Regions from separate parts of the Massilia phyllosphaerae genome, predicted to be linked through region 2. Evidence: predicted binding sites of a transcription regulator. Region 2 holds the regulator's gene; the other holds the start of a gene.
The links. The regulator sigma-54, encoded in region 2, starts transcription at its own class of promoters, with help from an activator protein. The targets are predictions, from matches to a motif close to TGGCANGNAANCTGCTTT.
Positions count from the first base shown of each region.

Region 1: the regulator sigma-54 is predicted to act here: its motif matches at 2,462-2,479, upstream of U1H99_RS18915 (TorF family putative porin).

Region 1 is NZ_JAXSQX010000004.1:684,950-693,710, forward strand. Features, by position in the region: gene U1H99_RS18905 (ammonium transporter) at 1-1,259, opposite strand, end outside; gene U1H99_RS18910 (P-II family nitrogen regulator) at 1,282-1,620, opposite strand; gene U1H99_RS18915 (TorF family putative porin) at 1,634-2,380, opposite strand; gene U1H99_RS18920 (accessory factor UbiK family protein) at 2,651-2,899, shown strand; gene U1H99_RS18925 (hypothetical protein) at 2,960-3,256, opposite strand; gene U1H99_RS18930 (YifB family Mg chelatase-like AAA ATPase) at 3,358-4,872, shown strand; gene U1H99_RS18935 (choice-of-anchor J family PEP-CTERM protein) at 5,308-5,937, shown strand; gene U1H99_RS18940 (post-PEP-CTERM-1 domain-containing protein) at 5,965-6,387, shown strand; gene U1H99_RS18945 (PA domain-containing protein) at 6,391-7,869, shown strand; gene U1H99_RS18950 (GlxA family transcriptional regulator) at 7,943-8,761, opposite strand, start outside.
Region 2 is NZ_JAXSQX010000008.1:232,525-241,285, reverse strand. Features, by position in the region: gene lptA (lipopolysaccharide transport periplasmic protein LptA) at 1-373, shown strand, start outside; gene lptB (LPS export ABC transporter ATP-binding protein) at 373-1,149, shown strand; gene U1H99_RS26190 (RNA polymerase factor sigma-54) at 1,152-2,651, shown strand; gene hpf (ribosome hibernation-promoting factor, HPF/YfiA family) at 2,721-3,083, shown strand; gene U1H99_RS26180 (enoyl-CoA hydratase/isomerase family protein) at 3,189-4,274, shown strand; gene U1H99_RS26175 (APH(3') family aminoglycoside O-phosphotransferase) at 4,279-5,061, shown strand; gene U1H99_RS26170 (3-hydroxyacyl-CoA dehydrogenase family protein) at 5,076-6,005, shown strand; gene U1H99_RS26165 (GntP family permease) at 5,993-7,396, shown strand; gene rapZ (RNase adapter RapZ) at 7,410-8,285, opposite strand; gene hprK (HPr(Ser) kinase/phosphatase) at 8,433-8,761, opposite strand, start outside.

The sequences.
Region 1 (8,761 bases), on a different contig from region 2:
ACGTCGAGCGAGTCGTCGGCGCCGATCAGGCGCTTCAGGCCGTTCACGCCCCACAGGCAGACGATGCCGGCCACCAGTCCGATGATCAGGCCGCCCATCGGGCCGACGAAACCGCAGGCCGGGGTGATGGCAACCAGGCCGGCGACGGCGCCCGAAGCGGCACCCAGCATCGACGGCTTGCCCTTGGTGATCCATTCGCCGAACAGCCAGGACAGGGTGGCGGCGGCGGTGGCCAGCAGGGTGTTGACGAACGCCAGGGCGGCAATGTCGCCCGCTTCCAGGGCCGAACCGGCGTTGAAGCCGAACCAGCCCACCCACAGCAGCGAAGCGCCGATCATGGTCATGGTCAGCGAGTGCGGGGCCATCGATTCGCGGCCATAGCCGACGCGCTTGCCGATCAGGATCGCACCGACCAGGCCGGCGACGGCGGCATTGATGTGCACCACGGTACCGCCCGCGAAGTCGAGCGCGCCCTTCTGCCACAGCCAGCCGGCCTTGGCGGATTCGGTCGCCAGGGTGGCGGCATCCTTGATCGCGTCCGGACCGGTCCAGAACCAGACCATGTGGGCGACCGGCAGGTAGCCGAAGGTGAACCACAGGACCATGAACACCAGCACGGCGGCGAATTTCGCGCGCTCGGCGAAGGCGCCGACGATCAGGCCGCAGGTGATGGCGGCGAAGGTGCCCTGGAAGGCCACGTAGATGAACTCGGGAATCACCACGCCCTTGCTGAAGGTGGCGGCGGTCGTGAAGGTGGCCGTGACCGGATCCCAGATGCCCTTCAGGAAGGCGCGGTCGAAACCGCCGATGAAGGCCGTGTTCTCCGTAAAGGCCAGCGAGTAACCGTACAGGCACCAGAGGACGATGATCAGCGAGAAGATCGTGAACACCTGCAGCAGCACGGACAGCATGTTCTTGGCGCGCACCAGGCCGCCGTAGAACAGGGCCAGGCCCGGAATGGTCATCATGATCACCAGCAGGGTGGCGACGAACATCCAGGCGACGTCGCCCTTCTGCGCGGTCGGTGCGGCAGCCGGCGCTGCGGCAGCCGGCGCTGCGGCAGCCGGCGCTGCGGCAGCCGGTGCGGCGGCGGCCGGCGCGGCAGCTGCGGCTGCAGCCGGTGCGGCCGAGGTCGGCCCTGCAGTCCCTTGCGCTTCCACGGCCGGGGCGGCAGTGGCCGGCTTGGCATCCTGGGCCAGCACCGGCAACGCACTGCCGAGTGCCAGCGCCATCGTGAAGCCGGCGATCAGTTTTGTCATGGTGTGAGTCATCGGTTTCCCCTTACAGCGCATCGTTGCCGGTCTCGCCGGTACGGATACGGATTACCTGCTCCAGATTGGAGACGAAAATTTTGCCGTCACCGATCTTGCCGGTGCGTGCCGCGCTCTGAATCGTGTCGATCACCTGGTCGACGATGGCGTCGTCGACCGCCGCCTCGATCTTGGTCTTCGGCAGGAAGTCGACCACGTACTCCGCGCCGCGGTACAGTTCGGTATGACCCTTCTGGCGGCCGAAACCCTTCACTTCGGTCACCGTGATGCCCTGCACGTTGATCTCGGACAAGGCTTCACGCACCTCGTCGAGCTTGAAGGGTTTGATGATGGCGGTGATCATTTTCATACGATTGCCTCTTTCAGAAAGTTTTTGAAACAGTCAGCAAAGCCGCTGACTTGCCGAGGTTTTCCCCCGACGGGCTCAGGTAGCCATCGGTATTGGCCTTGATATACGCCAGCGCCACCGAGGCAATCCCGAAGTCCTTGGTGACGCCGACCTTGTAGTCGCTATAGGAATAGAGACCGTTATGCCGCACTTCCTGGTGGCCGGCATGCAGGTTCAGGGTGAAGCCGCTGCCGAGATCGACGTTGGCGCCGATGTCGACGTAACCACTCTGTTTGCTGTTTGCGGTGCCGAACAGGTTGGTCAGCGAATGCGAATACTTGATGTAGGCCGGGCCATAGCCGAGCTGGCCGTAGAGTTCGAACGTGTTGGCGTTGGGCGTCAGGCTGTTATTCGGGTAGAAGTAGTAGAGTCCGCCGACGTCATAGGTAATGTCGTCGCTCAGGTTGCCACGTTTGCCACCGTAAATGTCCCATTCAACATTGCCGTCACCACCCAGGTCTTTGGTCCACTTGATGGTGGACAGCCAGGTGCCTACGTACAGACCGGTCGGGTTGTGCACGTAGTCGGCGCCGCCCTGCAGTGCAGGGTCGAGGCGGGATTGGGACAGGCCGCGGTAGCGGTAATCGCTGGTTACCGCGGCATTGAAACTCACTTGATGTTCGGGCGGTTGTTCTTGGGCGCCCGCCACACCGATCGTGAGTGTCCACAGGCTTGCGCCTAGAAAAGATGCTTGAAACCACTTGCTGCTCAGACGCTTCATTACATTTCCCCTTGTTGTTGAACGGATTCTGTAAAGGCGGTTTACAATTGAATCTGTACCTTTTTATGTTTTATGTATGCTTTAGCAGGATGCGTGCCACCTTGAACAAGAGCAGGCGCTCCTTGTTTTTCGCGGGCCAATCCCCCACATTCAGGTTTCAAAAAAACAAACGATGTGTTGTCGTTGTGCGCCAAACCAGTGCGCGCACCAATTCAGGCACGCTCGCACCGCGCCGGTGCGCACCACATCGGACATGAGGAAGAGAGTCAAATGAACAACTTTTTTAACGATCTGCAGGGCAAGATCAACCAGGCGATCGATAGTTCGCCGGCCAAGGACATCGAGCGCAACGTCAAGGCGATGATGACCCAGGGCTTTTCGAAGCTGGACCTGGTCACGCGCGAGGAATTCGATATCCAGGCCCAGGTGCTGGCCAAGACGCGCGCCAAGCTGGAAGCACTGGAATCGCGCGTGGCCCAGCTGGAAGCGAAGCTGGCCGCCTCCGAATCCAAGGTGTGAGTGAAGAGACGAGCGTCTAGCAACGCCTTCAGGAGGTGTTGTTAGACGCTCGGCGCCCCATCAGCGTGCGATGAACCTCAGCAGCAGGCGCCAGGCCCCGAATGCCGCCGCACCCGCCAGGCTCACGCCGACGATGATGGCAATGCTGTAGCCGGCCGGGTTGGTGTAGCCGGCGGCATCGGCCGCAAAGATCAATCCGCCCGCCAGCACCAGCTGGAGCGGGCACAGCACCTTCAGCGCGCGCAGCGCCCCCCAGTCCCCCTTGCGCCAGAAGTGGCGCGCGACGAAGAACGCAGGTGTCCACAGCGTGCAGAACAGCACGCCCAGGATGACGCAGGTGAGGATCAGTCTCGGCATGGCCGCCATGATAGCCGCCGCCGAGCACGTTTGGTTACCCTCAAGGCTGGATGCCACGCAACGCGCACCATCTCGCGAGTCCAGCACTCACGAGGAAACCCATGAGCTTTGCCGTCTTACGCAGCCGCGCCCTGGCGGGCATGCAGGCGCCGGCCGTCAGCGTCGAGGTCCACCTGGCCAACGGCCTGCCCGGCATCCACCTGATCGGCCTGCCCGATACCGAAGTGCGCGAAGCCAAGGACCGGGTCCGCGCCGCGCTCCAGAATTCCGGCTTCGACATGCCCAACCGGCGCATCACGATCAACCTGGCGCCGGCCGAGCTGCCCAAGGAATCCGGCCGCTTCGACCTGCCGATCGCGCTCGGCATCCTGGCCGCGTCCGAACAGATCCCGAGGGAGGAACTCGACCGCTACGAATTCGCCGGCGAACTGTCGCTGTCCGGCGAACTGCGCCCGGTGCGTGGCGCGCTGGCCATGAGTTTCGCCATGCACCGCAGCGGCGGCCAGGCCCGCGCCTTCGTCCTGCCGCAGGCGAATGCCGACGAAGCGTCGCTGGTCACCGATGCCGCCATCTACCCGGCGCGCACGCTGCTGGAGGTCTGCGCCCACTTTGCCGCCAAGGGCGACGATGGGCGCCTGGCGCGCTACCGCCCCGCCCTGCCCGACACCATGCCGGTGTATCCCGACTTTGCCGAGGTCAAGGGCCAGCAGCTGGTCAAGCGCGCGCTGGAAGTGGCGGCGGCCGGCCTGCATTCGGCCCTCTTGATCGGTCCGCCCGGGGCCGGCAAGAGCATGCTGGCCTCGCGCTTTCCCGGCCTGCTGCCGCCGATGCATGAGGACGAGGCGCTGGAAACGGCCGCGATCCAGTCGCTGGCCGGCAGCTTTTCGATTGCGCAGTGGCGGCGCCGGCCGTTTCGCAGCCCGCACCACACCAGCTCGGGCGTGGCGCTGGTCGGCGGGGGCGCCAATCCGCGTCCTGGAGAAATATCTTTAGCGCACCACGGCGTACTCTTCCTCGACGAATTGCCCGAGTTCGACCGCAAGGTGCTGGAAGTGCTGCGCGAACCGCTCGAGTCCGGCGAAATCACGATTTCGCGCGCGGCGCGCCAGGCCGACTTTCCCGCCAGTTTCCAGCTCATCGCGGCCATGAATCCCTGTCCCTGCGGCTGGCTCGGGCATCCTTCCGGCAAATGCCGCTGCACGCCCGACGCGGTGCAGCGCTACCAGGACCGCATCTCGGGGCCCCTGCTCGACCGCATCGACATCCAGATCCCGGTCGCGGCGATGGCGCCCGATGGCATGGCCGGGCTCGCCGACGGCGAACCCAGCCGCGAGGTCGCCGCGCGTGTCGGCCGTGCCCATGCGCTGCAGCTGGCACGCCAGGGCAAGGCTAACCGCAGGCTGGGTACGCGCGAGATCGACGAGCATTGCCGGCTCGATCCGGCAGCAAGCCGCCTGCTGGGCGAGGCAATGCAGCGCCTGCACTGGTCGGCGCGCGCCTATCACCGGGTGCTGCGGGTGGCACGCACCATTGCCGACTTGGCAGACATCGAGCGCGTCCAGGCTGCGCATGTGGCAGAAGCGATCCAGTACCGGCGCGGCCTGGGCGAGCGCTGATTCCCTGCCGGCAGGCTGTCATTTTCATGTCACATTTGTCGAAGAGTATTCCACTCGATATCCACAGTGAATTTTTTATATCGTTCTTGTGTTTGACAGCGTACAGACATCGCTTTTCCACTATTTTTGTAAATATAAAGAAATTTAAAATTATTTACAGAAATAAAAGATGCAATAAATGTGAACATTCTCACGAAAATATTTACTTAGGGAATCAAAAAATGGGGCCTCTGTCAGAATTTTTTACAATTTAATGACAGAATATTCCTACCTTCAAAATTTCCTTTGGAAATCATATTGTTACTGCACTGGCACGTTTTATGCGATGGCGATGAATACTGGCTGCAAGTTGGACGGGATACTGCCCGACCGTAGCGCCATTAACCGGGAACACAAGATGGTCCCGTCATCCAAAACTCAGGAGTGCATGACAACATGATGAAGAAAGCGTTTGCCGCGGCAGTGCTTGCAGCGATGACGATGTCGGCCCAAGCCGGCGTGCTGATCAACGAAGGTTTCGACAATGTCGCGAGCCTCGCATCGAATGGCTGGTTGTTTGTCAATAACAGTACGCCTGGCGGCGTGACTCCGGGCTGGTTCCAGGGCGCCGCCGTTTTCGACGCACAATCGGGCAATATTGCCTCGTATGCGCAAGCTAATTACAACAATGCACCGGCGGGCGGCCAGATCGACAGCTGGCTGATCACCCCGACCTTCGACGCCAGCCTGGGCGCCACGGTCTCCTTCTACCTGCGCGCCGCTGGCGAAGGCTATGTTGACCAAGTCAACTTCGGTTTCGTCAATGCCGACGGCAGCCTCACCGGTACCGCCCTGACGACCGTCAACCCGGTTCCGGTCAATGGCTGGACCCAATACACCGCCTGGGTCGGTGCGAACGTGCTGGGCTCGACCCGCTTCGCATTCGAATACACCGGTGCCGCGGACAGCAGCAACGGCGTCGGTCTCGACAGCCTGACCGTGGACGTGCCGGAACCGGCCAGCCTGGCCCTGATCGCCGGCGGTCTGCTCGGCCTGGGCGCCATGCGCCGCCGCGCACGCCGCTGATCCAATCTTCCCTATCCGGAGAATCTCATGTCGAACCTGAACACCATCCAGCGCCTGCTGGGCGCTGCCGCCGCCCTGGCCCTGTGCGCATACGCCCTGCCCGCCGCTGCTCAGCAAGCCCAGCAGGAAACCGTCGAGTCCGTTGATGGCCAGACCATCGCCCGCGATGCCGAAACCGGCAAGCTGCGCGCCGCCACTCCCGAAGAGCAGGCTGCACTGGTCGCCGCCAAGGCGGCCCGGCAGTCGCGCATTGCAGCCAAGCCGACGCTGCAGAAATTCCACCGCAGCGGTGCCACCGGCGCGCGCCTGACCGACGAATTCCTGTCGTCGTCGACCGCCGTCCGCACCCCAGACGGCAAGATCCAGATGATCTGCAACGAAGCGCATGGCGACCAGTCCGCCGCCGCTCACGTCCACGCAACCGCCGCCAACACCCCAGTCACGGAGTAACCGATGCGCACCCTCGCCATTTCGCGTTCGCTGATCGCAGCCGCCTGCGCCCTTACCTGCCTGGCCAGCCAGGCCGCCACCATCAACATCGCCAGCCGCGACCCGGCCGGCGTCGGCTTCAACGACCCGACCCCGGTGGCTCCGGTCGGCGGCAATACTGGCACCACGCTCGGCCAGCAGCGCCTGAACGTTTACCGTTATGTCGCCGACATCTGGGAACGCAACCTGCAGAGCAACGTCACCATCAACGTCAGCGCCGGCTGGGAAGCCCTGAGCTGCACCGCCACCTCGGCCACCCTCGGCAGCGCCGGCGCCTGGAACATCTGGCACGATTTCCCGAACTCCAAGCCGGGTACCTGGTATCCGCAGGCGCTGGCCAACAAGCTGGCCGGCACCGACCTGAGCGCCGGTACGCCCGACGACGGCAGCGGTTACGGCAACGTCGACATCAAGACCCAGTTCAACGTCAACCTCGGCAACACCGGTTGCCTGGAAGGTTCGCCCTTCTACCTGGGTCTGGATGGCAATGCCGGCACCAAGGTCAACTTCGTCGAAACCCTGCTGCACGAACTGGGCCATGGCCTGGGCTTCTCGGTGGTGAGCGTGCAAACCTCGACCGGCAACCGCCTGAACGCTGCCGGCACCGGCTATGTCGCCACTGGCGGTCTCCCGAGCGTCTGGGAACAGTACATGTACGACAACACGGCCCGCAAGACCTGGCTGGCCATGACGGCGGCGGAACGCAAGGCGTCGGCCATCAACCCGCTGCAACTGGCGTGGATCGGCCCGAACGTCAAAGCCGGCGCCGGCTTCCTCCGTCATATCCCGCTGGTCAAGACCAGCTCGCCGGTGGCAAGCGGCAACCGCAATATCGACTTCAGCCCGTCCGCCTTCGGCCCGGCACTGCCGGCCAGCGGCACCCTCGGCGCCCTGGCCACGCTAACCCCGCAGGCCAATGAAACCGGTCCGGGCTGCGATGCGTTCGACAGCACCAACACGATGGCGGTGCGCGGCAAGGTCGTGGTCATCAGCCGCGGCACTTGCAGCTTCGCGATCAAGGTAAAAAATGCGCAGAACGCGGGCGCCGTCGCCGTCCTGCTGGCGAACAACACCACCGGCGCCATCGCTCCGGGCGGCAGCGACCCAACCGTCACCATTCCTTCGGCCGGCATCACCCAGGCCGACGGCGATGCGCTAAAGGCTGCCGTGGCCGCAGCCGTGCCGTATGGCACCCGCGCCAAGCCGGGCGCCGTCACCGTCGCGCTGGGCGTGGATCCGGTCCGCATCGCCGGTGCGGACGCCAACGGCAACCCGCTGCTGTACACCCCGAACCCGCTGGTGTCCGGTTCGTCGGTGTCGCACTGGGATGTGACCGCGGTGCCGAACCTGCTGATGGAACCGAACATCAACGCCGACCTGACCACCACCCTGGTGCCGCCGGTCGATCTGACCGTGCCGCTGCTGAAGGACCTGGGCTGGTAATCGGCTGCCAGTCCGCATAGCAGAAGCCGGGAAGGCCGCCAGTCGCAGGACTGGCGGCCTTTTTCATACCGGCCTAAGCCGGCGCCGCCTGCTCGCGCGCGGCGCGCTTGATCGCCTGTGGCGGCTGGCCGAATGTACGCAGGAAGGCGCGACGCATGCGCTCGGGATCGGAAAACCCGGTTTCGCGGGCGATCGCGTCGATTGAGTGGTTGCTGCCCTCGATCATGGCGCGTGCCGCTTCCACCCGCAGCACTTCGATCGCACGCGCCGGCGACTGCCCGGTCTCGATGCGGAAGGTCCGGCTGAACTGGCGTGTGCTCAGGTGGGCGGCTTCGGCCAGTTCGTCGAGCGACAGCGGCTTGCGCAGATGGCGCTTGGCGTAGTCGAGCGCGCGCTGGATGCGGTCGGATTTCGGTTCCAGCGCCAGCAACGCCGAAAACTGCGACTGGCCGCCGCTGCGGCGGTAGTGCACCACCATCCGGTGCGCGATGCTGCGCGCCAGTGCCGCGCCGTGGTCGCTTTCCACCAGTGCCAGGCACAGGTCGACGCAGGCCGTCATGCCGGCCGAGGTCCAGATGCGCCCCTCGTTGATGACGATGCGGTCTTCCTCCACCCGTGCGCGCGGATAGCTGCGCTGCAGCTCGCGCGCCAGCGCCCAGTGCGTGGTCACGCGCTTGCCGTCGAGCAGGCCGGCCTCGGCCAGCAGGAAAGCGCCGGTGCACATGCTGGCGACGCGGCGCGCCTCGACGCCGGCGCGGCGCAGGATGGCGAGCAGGCCGGGCGCCGACGGCGTGGTCGGCACCGTCTGGCCGGCAACCAACAGGGTGTCGTAGTCGACGCGGGCGCAAGCCTGGGTCAGCACTCCGGTTCCCGAGGAACTGGCGACCACGCC
Region 2 (8,761 bases):
GGCGGCGCCGGGCAAGGTCGCCAGCTTCCGCCAGAAGCGCGACGGCGGCCCCAACCTGTGGGTCGAGGGCCAGGCCCAGCGCATCGAATACGACGAGCGCACCGAACTCGTGAAGCTGTTTTCTGACGCCACCGTCCGCCAGCTCGAGAACGGCCGCCTGTCGAGCGAGGTGAACGGCGCCTTCATCTCCTACGACAACCGCACCGAACAGGCGAACGTCGGCGGCAACGCCGGTGGCCAGAGCACGCCGGGACAGGGCCGCAACACGCTGATCCTGGCACCGCGCCGCGGCGCCGCGGCCGCACCGGCCACCACCCCGGCGCCGGCCGCGGGCAATGCGGCAGAGTCGTCTTCGTCTTCAGGAAAGCAATAATGGAATTACGCGCAGAAGCCACCGCCATCCAGGCCGGCAGCAGCACCCTTACCGCCAAGGGCCTCCAGAAAAGCTACGGCAAGCGCCTGGTGGTCCGCGACGTCTCGCTGCAGGTCGCCTGCGGCGAAGTGGTCGGCCTGCTGGGGCCGAACGGCGCCGGCAAGACCACCTCGTTCTACATGATCGTCGGCCTGGTGCCCTCGGACGCCGGCAGCATCGACATCAACGGCAACGACGTCACCGGCCTGCCGATCCACCGCCGCGCCTTGCTCGGCCTGTCCTACCTGCCGCAGGAAGCCTCGGTGTTCCGCAAGCTGACGGTCGAGGAAAACATCCGCGCCGTGCTGGAACTGCAGCGCGAGAACGGCAAGGCCTTGTCCAAGGCGCGCATCACCGAGCGCCTGAACGAACTGCTGGCCGAACTGCAGATCGAGAAGCTGCGCGAGAACCCGGCGCTGTCGCTGTCGGGCGGCGAGCGGCGCCGCGTCGAGATCGCGCGCGCGCTGGCGACCAACCCGCGCTTCGTGCTGCTCGACGAACCGTTCGCCGGCGTCGATCCGATCGCGGTGATCGAGATCCAGCGCATCGTGCGCTTCCTGAAGGAGCGCGGCATCGGCGTCCTGATCACGGACCACAACGTGCGCGAGACGCTCGGTATCTGCGACCGCGCTTACATCATCAACCAGGGCGCGGTGCTCGCATCCGGACGCCCCGACGATATCATCGCCAATGAATCGGTCCGCCGCGTCTACCTGGGTGAACATTTCCGGATGTAGTCATGAAACAGACGCTGCAACTCAAGACATCACAGCACCTTGCACTGACCCCGCAGCTGCAGCAGTCGATCCGGCTGCTGCAGCTGTCCACCCTCGAACTGCACCAGGAGATCGAGCAGGTCCTGAGCGATAACCCGCTGCTCGAGCGGCTCGACGATCCGCTCGACCGTTCGGTACGCCTGCTGGCCGACGGCGCCATCAACCACAATGCCGCCACGCCGGGCGAGGCTCCGGCGCCAGGCCAGACCGCGAATGGGGAAGAGGGCAACGGCAGCGGCAGCGGCAGCGGCAGCGAAGGCGACGCGCCGGAAGGCGGCGCAGAAGACGGGGGCGGCGGCGACGGCGATGGCGGCGACTGGGGCGAGCCCGGCCGCGGCAGCGGCGGCGACGACGAAGATGGCCGCCCGCAGCTGGAAGCCAGCCCGGTCACCCTGCGCGAACACTTGATGGAACAGGTGCGCATGACCTGCAGCGCGGCGCGCGACTGTGCGCTGGTCGAGCTGGTGGTCGACGCGCTCGACGACAACGGCTACCTCGAAGAAGCGCTGGACGACATCTACGCGCGCCTGCCGGAAGAGCTGGAAATCGAATTCGACGAGCTGCGCACCGCGCTGGCGATGGTGCAGAGCATGGACCCGCCGGGCGTGGGGGCGCGCAGCGCGGCCGAGTGCCTGGCGCTGCAGATCCGCCGCATGCCGGGCGTGCCGCTGGTCACGCGGCGCATGGCGCTGACCATCGTCGAAAAGTATCTCACCTGGTTCGCGCAGCGCGAATTCAACAAGCTGAAAAAAGCGCTCGACTGCGACGACGAAGACTTGCGCGAAGCCCAGGCCGTCATCCGCCAGTGCAATCCGCACCCGGGCGCGGCCTTCGCTTCCGACGTGTCGGACTATGTGGTGCCGGACGTGATCGTGCGCCGCGCCAAGGACGGCTGGAGCGTGCAGCTGAACCCCGAAGTGATGCCGCGCCTGCGCGTCAACACCCTGTACGCGCAGGCGCTCAAGCAGGGCAAATCGGAGACCCAGCTGGGCGCGCAACTGCAGGAAGCGAAGTGGCTCATCAAGAACATGCGCCAGCGTTTCGACACCATCCTGCGCGTGGCCCAGGCCATCGTCGACCGCCAGCGCAACTTCTTCTCGCACGGCGCGGTTGCCATGCGGCCCCTTGTTTTACGCGAGATAGCTGATACACTAGGTCTACACGAGAGCACAATCTCTCGCGTAACAACGCAGAAATACATGCTGACACCGCACGGCATGTTCGAGCTGAAGTACTTTTTTGGGAGCCACGTGGCGACCGAAGCAGGGGGCGAAGCCTCCTCGACGGCGATTCGTGCGCTCATCGTGCAACTCACAGGAGCCGAAGACCCCAAGAATCCATTATCCGATAGCAAGATCGCGGAAATGCTGGGGGAACAGGGAATGGTCATTGCGCGCCGTACGGTCGCAAAGTATCGCGAAGCGTTAAAAATCCCGCCCGTCAGCCTCCGCAAATCTCTGTAACAGCAGCTGTCCGCTGCGCGCACTTTTTATCAGCGTTCGGACAGCCGCGCATTTTCAGGAGGAGTGTGTATGAATCTCACCATCAGTGGTCATCATCTCGATGTCACCCCGGCCATCCGTGAATACGTGCAGAACAAGCTGGAACGCATTACCCGCCATTTCGATCAAGTGATCGACTCCCACGTCATCCTCTGCATCGACAATCTTACCCAGAAAGACAAACGCCAGAAGGCCGAGATCAACCTGCGTGTTGCCGGCAAGATCCTCCATATCACGAGCGCCGCGCATGACCTGTATGCCGCGATCGACATGTTGATGGACCGCCTCGACCGCCAGGTCGTCAAATACAAACAGATGCTGCAAAATCACAGTCACACCGCGCTCAAGCGCCTGACTGAAGAAGGAGGAGACGAGGCTCCGGCCACGGCATAGACTGCCGGCTGAAGCACCGTAGACTAAGGGCGCATGGGGCGCCCTTTTTGCTTCTTGGCGCGCTCTGCACGTTACAATGTTATTTTAAAATCCATAAAAAATAACATGAGTGACACCGTGGAGACCCGGATCGCCAATGGCACCGGCATCATTACCCTGAACCGGCCGAAAGCCCTGAATTCGCTGTCGCTCGACATGGTGCGGGCATTGACCGACGCGCTGCTGGCCTGGCGCGACGAACCTGCCGTGGCGGCGGTGCTCATCCGCAGCAGCAGCGAAAAAGCCCTGTGCGCCGGCGGCGACATCCGCTTCTTTCACCAGGTCGGGCAGCTTCCGCCGCAGGGCGGCAGCGCGCTGCTCGAGGATTTCTTCACCGAAGAATACGCGCTGAATCACCTGATTCATTTCTATCCGAAACCGTATATTGCGCTGATGGACGGCGTGGTGATGGGCGGCGGCATGGGCATTTCCCAGGGCGGCCCGGAGTGCGCGCTGCGCATCGTGACCGAGCGCACGAAAATGGCGATGCCCGAAGTAAACATCGGCATGTTCCCCGATGTCGGCGGCAGCCATTTCCTGTCGCACGCGCCGGGGCGGCTGGGCTGGTACCTCGGCCTGACCGGCGCCACCATCGGCGCCGCCGACGCGCTCTACGTGGGTCTGGCCGACGTGTTCGTCCCGTCGGCGCAGCTGCCGGCCCTGGATGCGCTGCTGGCGTCGACGCCCGGCGCCGATGTGCCCGCTGCGATCCGCGCCTTTGCCGCACCGTTCGCCGGCCAGGCCGGCAGCAGCGAACTGCAGGCGCAGCGCGACCTGATCGACCGCTGCTTCGGCGCCGCCTCGGTGGCGGACACCATGGCTGCACTCGAACGGGAAACCGACCCGTTCGCGCACAAGGCGCTGGGCGCGATGCGCCAGCGCTCGCCGCTGATGATGTGCGTGACTGCCGAACTGCTGGTGCGCGGCGCTTCGCTCGGCGTGGCCGATTGCCTGCGCCTGGAACGCGCGCTGGTGCGCCGCACCTTCGAGCATGGCGAGATCCTGGAAGGCGTGCGCGCCCTCGTCATCGACAAGGACAATGCGCCACGGTGGAATCCGCCGGCGCTGGCGCAGGTCACGCCCGGGATGGTGGCGGACTTCTTCGCGCCGGTGTGGCCGGCGCATGCCCATCCGCTGCGCCATCTCGACTAGCGCCGTGGACTCCACCTTACTTCAGCCGCCGGCCGGCTGGCGCGCACGCCTGCAGGGCTACCGCTGGACCGAAGCGCTCGCGGGCTGTTCGGCAGCGTCGGTGTTCCGGCTCGATGCGCCCGGCCAGCCGTCGCTGTACCTCAAGACCGAACCGGCCGGGCTGCTGGCCGAACTGCCGGGCGAAGCCGAACGCCTGCGCTGGCTGGCCGCCGCCGGCATCCCCTGCGCGCCGGTACGCGAGTGGGCGGAAGAGGCAGGGCAGTACTGGATGCTGCTGGGCGAACTGCCCGGACGCAACCTGGAAGACGCCGCGTTTGACCCCGCGATCAAAGTGCGCCTGATGGCTGAGGCGCTGCGCCGCCTGCATGCGCTGGACCCCGCCGGCTGCCCGTTCGCCCACCGCGCCGCGCAGCGCATCGGCCTTGCTGGCGCGCGCCTGCAGGCCGGTCTGGTCGACGCGGACGACCTCGACGAGGCGCATCGCGACCTGGCGCCGGCCGACCTGTTCGCGCGCCTGCAGGCGCAGGCCCCGGCGCGCGAGGACCTGGTGGTCACGCACGGCGACGCCTGCCTGACGAACCTGATCGTGCAGGATGCTGACGTGGCAGGCTGGATCGACTGCGGACGCCTCGGCGTGGCCGACCGCTGGCAAGACCTGGCGCTGGCCACGCGCGACATCAGAGAGGTGCTGGGACCCGAGTGGGTCGCGCCTTTCCTGCGCGCGTACGGTACGCAGCCCGACCCGGCGCGCACGGCCTTCTACCGCCTGCTGGACGAGTTTTTCTGAGAGGAGCAAGACATATGGCATACGAAGAAATCGTCGGCGTGGCCGGCGGCGGCCTGATGGGCGTCGGCATCGCTACCAAGTTCGCGCTGGCCGGCCACGCGGTGGTGGTGGTGGAGTCCAGCGCGGAGCGCGCCGCCGGCATCCCGGCCGTGGCGGCCGGCATCCTGGCCGAGCTGCTGGACGCCGGCGTCATTGACAGGGCAGGGCGCGATGGCGCACTGGCGCGCCTGCGCGTCGCCGGCACACTCGATGCGCTGGCCGGCGCCGCCCTCGTGATCGAGGCGATCCCCGAGGTGCTGGCGGCCAAGCACGCGCTGTATGCGCAGCTGGAAGCCGTGCTGGCGCCGGATGCCATCATCGCCAGCAACACCAGCGGTTTTCCGCCGGACGCCCTGGCCGCACACATGCAGCGGCGCGCACGCTTTCTGGTCGCCCACTTCTGGAATCCGCCGCATGCGATCCCGCTGGTCGAGGTGGTGCCGGGCAGCGCCACCGACGCCGCCGTGGTCGACCGCAGCGTGCGGCTGCTGGCGGGCATCGAGGCCGAACCGGTGGTGCTGCAGGCCGCGATCCCGGGCTTCATCGGCAACCGCCTGCAATTCGCCGTGCTGCGCGAAGCCCTGCACATCGTGCGCTCGGGTGCGGCCACGCCGGCGACCGTGGACGCCGTGATGAAAGCCTGCCTCGGACGCCGCTACAGCATCATGGGGCCGTTCGAAAGCGCCGACCTGGGCGGCCTGCACACCCTGGCGGGGATCGGCGCCAACCTGATGCCCGCACTGGCCAAGGACGAGGACGTGCTCGACCTGATGCGTGACCACGTGGACAAGGGCGAGCGCGGCGCCGCCAGCGGCCAGGGCTTCTACACCTGGGACGACGACCGCATCGCGGACCTGAAGGCGCGCCGCCTGCGCCAGCTGAAGGAGACCGCATGTCGTTCTTGATCGTCCTTGCCGCCCTGGCGTTCCTGATGCTGGCCGCCTACCGCGGCTACAGCGTCATTTTGTTCGCCCCGATCGCCGCGCTCGGCGCGGTGCTGCTTACCGAGCCCTCGGCCGTGGCGCCGGTATTCTCCGGCATCTTCATGGAAAAGATGGTCGGCTTCCTGAAGCTGTACTTCCCGGTCTTCATGCTCGGCGCCGTGTTCGGCAAGGTGATCGAGATGTCGGGCTTTTCGAAATCGATCGTGCAGGCGGCGATCCGCTACATCGGCCGCTCGCGTGCGAATGCCGTGATCGTCGCCGTGTGCGCGCTGCTGACCTACGGCGGGGTGTCGCTGTTCGTGGTGGTGTTCGCTGTGTACCCGTTCGCGGCCGAGCTTTACCGGCAGAGCAACATCCCCAAGCGCCTGATGCCGGGCGCGCTCGCCCTCGGCGCCTTTTCGTTCACGATGGATTCGCTGCCGGGCACCCCGCAGATCCAGAACATCATTCCGACCACCTTCTTCAAGACCACCGGCTGGGCCGCGCCGGTGCTGGGCACGATCGGTTCGCTGTTCATCATCGTGGTCGGCCTGGCCTACCTGGAATGGCGCCGCCGCGCCGCGATGGCCAGCGGCGAAGGGTATGGCACGTCGCTGGCCAACGAGCCGCAGGCGATGGACACCGAGGCCCTGCCGCATCCGGCCATCGCCATCCTGCCGCTGATCCTGGTGGGCGTGGCCAACTTCGTGTTCACGCGCATGATCCCGGTCTGGTACGGCAGCGATGCCTACACGGTGCCGGCGTCGGTGCTGCCGGGCGTGCATGCGCCGGTGACCGCGACCGTGAAGACCGTGGTCGCGATCTGGGCGGTCGAAGCGGCGCTGCTGCTGGGGATCGTGCTGGTGGTCTTGAGCGCGTTCCGCCGCATCAGCAAGACGTTCGCCGATGGCTCCAAGACCGCCGTCGGCGGCGCGCTGCTGGCGGCGATGAACACGGCGTCGGAGTATGGCTTCGGCGGCGTGATCGCCGCGCTGCCCGGCTTCATCGTCGTCAGCGACGCCTTGAAGGGGATCCCGAATCCGCTGGTGAATGCGGCGGTGTCGGTCAGTTCGCTGGCCGGCATCACCGGTTCAGCCTCGGGCGGCATGAGCATCGCGCTGGCCGCCATGTCCGACCTGTTCATCCGCGGCGCCGAGGCCGCCCAGATTCCGATGGAAGTGCTGCACCGGGTAGTGTCGATGGCCAGCGGCGGCATGGACACGCTGCCGCACAACGGGGCGGTGATCACGCTGCTGGCGGTGACCGGGTTGACGCACCGCGAGTCTTACCGCGAGATTTTTGCGGTGACGATCATCAAGACGCTGGCGGTGTTCTTCGTGATCGGGGTGTTCTACCTGACCGGGTGGGTGTGAGCAGGGCAGCGTTTCAGCTCAACCCGTGGTGCTGCTCGCGATGCCGCACCACCACCCGCTCGGTATCGCCGAAGTAGGCGCCCAGGCGTTCGGCCATGTACACCGAGCGGTGCTGGCCGCCGGTGCAGCCGACCGCCACCGTCAGGTAGCTGCGGTTGTCCCGCTTGAACGATGGCAGCCACTTGGCGACGAAGGCGCGGATGTCGGACAGCAGTTCGACCGCCTGCGGCTGGGCGTCGAGGAAAGCGATCACGGGCGCGTCCTTGCCGGTCAGCGGGCGCAGTGCGAGGTCGTAATACGGGTTCGGCACCGCGCGCACGTCGAATACGAAGTCGGCGTCCAGCGGCACGCCGTGCTTGAAGGCGAAGGATTCGAAGTACAGCGTCAACGGCGCGTACTCGATCTCGGTCAGTTCCTTGACCCAGGCGCGCAGCTTGTTGGCCGACAGTTCCGAGGTGTCGATCACGTGGCCCAGCTTTTCGATCGGCAGCAGGCGCTCGCGCTCTTCCAGGATGCATTCGATCAGGGTGCGGCGCGACGACGGGTTTGCGCCCGGACGCAGTTCGTGCGACAGCGGATGGCTGCGCCGCGTTTCCGAGAAGCGCGCCACCAGCGAATGGGTGCTGGCGGTCAGGAAGATCACGCGCACTTCATGGTCTTCGCTGCGCAGCGACTGGACCGTCGACGGCAGTTCCGCCAGCGATTCGGCGCTGCGCGCATCGACCGCGACGGCAACGCACTTGTTCTTGTCGCCGTCGATGGTCTTGACCAGCGCCGGCAGCAGGGCAGGAGGCAGGTTGTCGACGCAATAATAACCCGCGTCTTCGAGGACGTTCAGGGCCACGGATTTGCCGGAGCCCGAGATACCGGTGAGGAGGACGATGCGCATGCGGCAATGATACCGCAGTTAGAGCGCCTAACAAATCCTCCATGGCTGCGTTGCATCTTCTCGCCGCGCATTGGCCGACCCGGCGTACTGTCTTCGACGCTGCGTCGGCAGGCCGCATCCCTTGCCCTGGAGGTTTGTTAGACCCTCTCAGTCACTGCTCATCGCCTGCCTTTGCCGCTCCATGAACTCCTGCAGCGTATCGATGCCGCGCAGTTGCAGGATGGTATTGCGCACCGCGGCCTCGAGCAGCACCGCGATGTTGCGGCCGGCCGCGACCGGGATCACGACCTTGCGGATCGGCAGGCCCAGCACGTCCTCGGTCGGGAAATGGAAGGGCAGGCGTTCCACTTCCTCGTCCAGCGCACCTCGCTTGACCAGGTGCACGATCAGCTTCAGACGCATCTTGCGGCGCACCGCGGTCTCGCCAAAGATCGCCTTGATGTCGAGCAAGCCAAGGCCACGCACTTCGAGCAGGT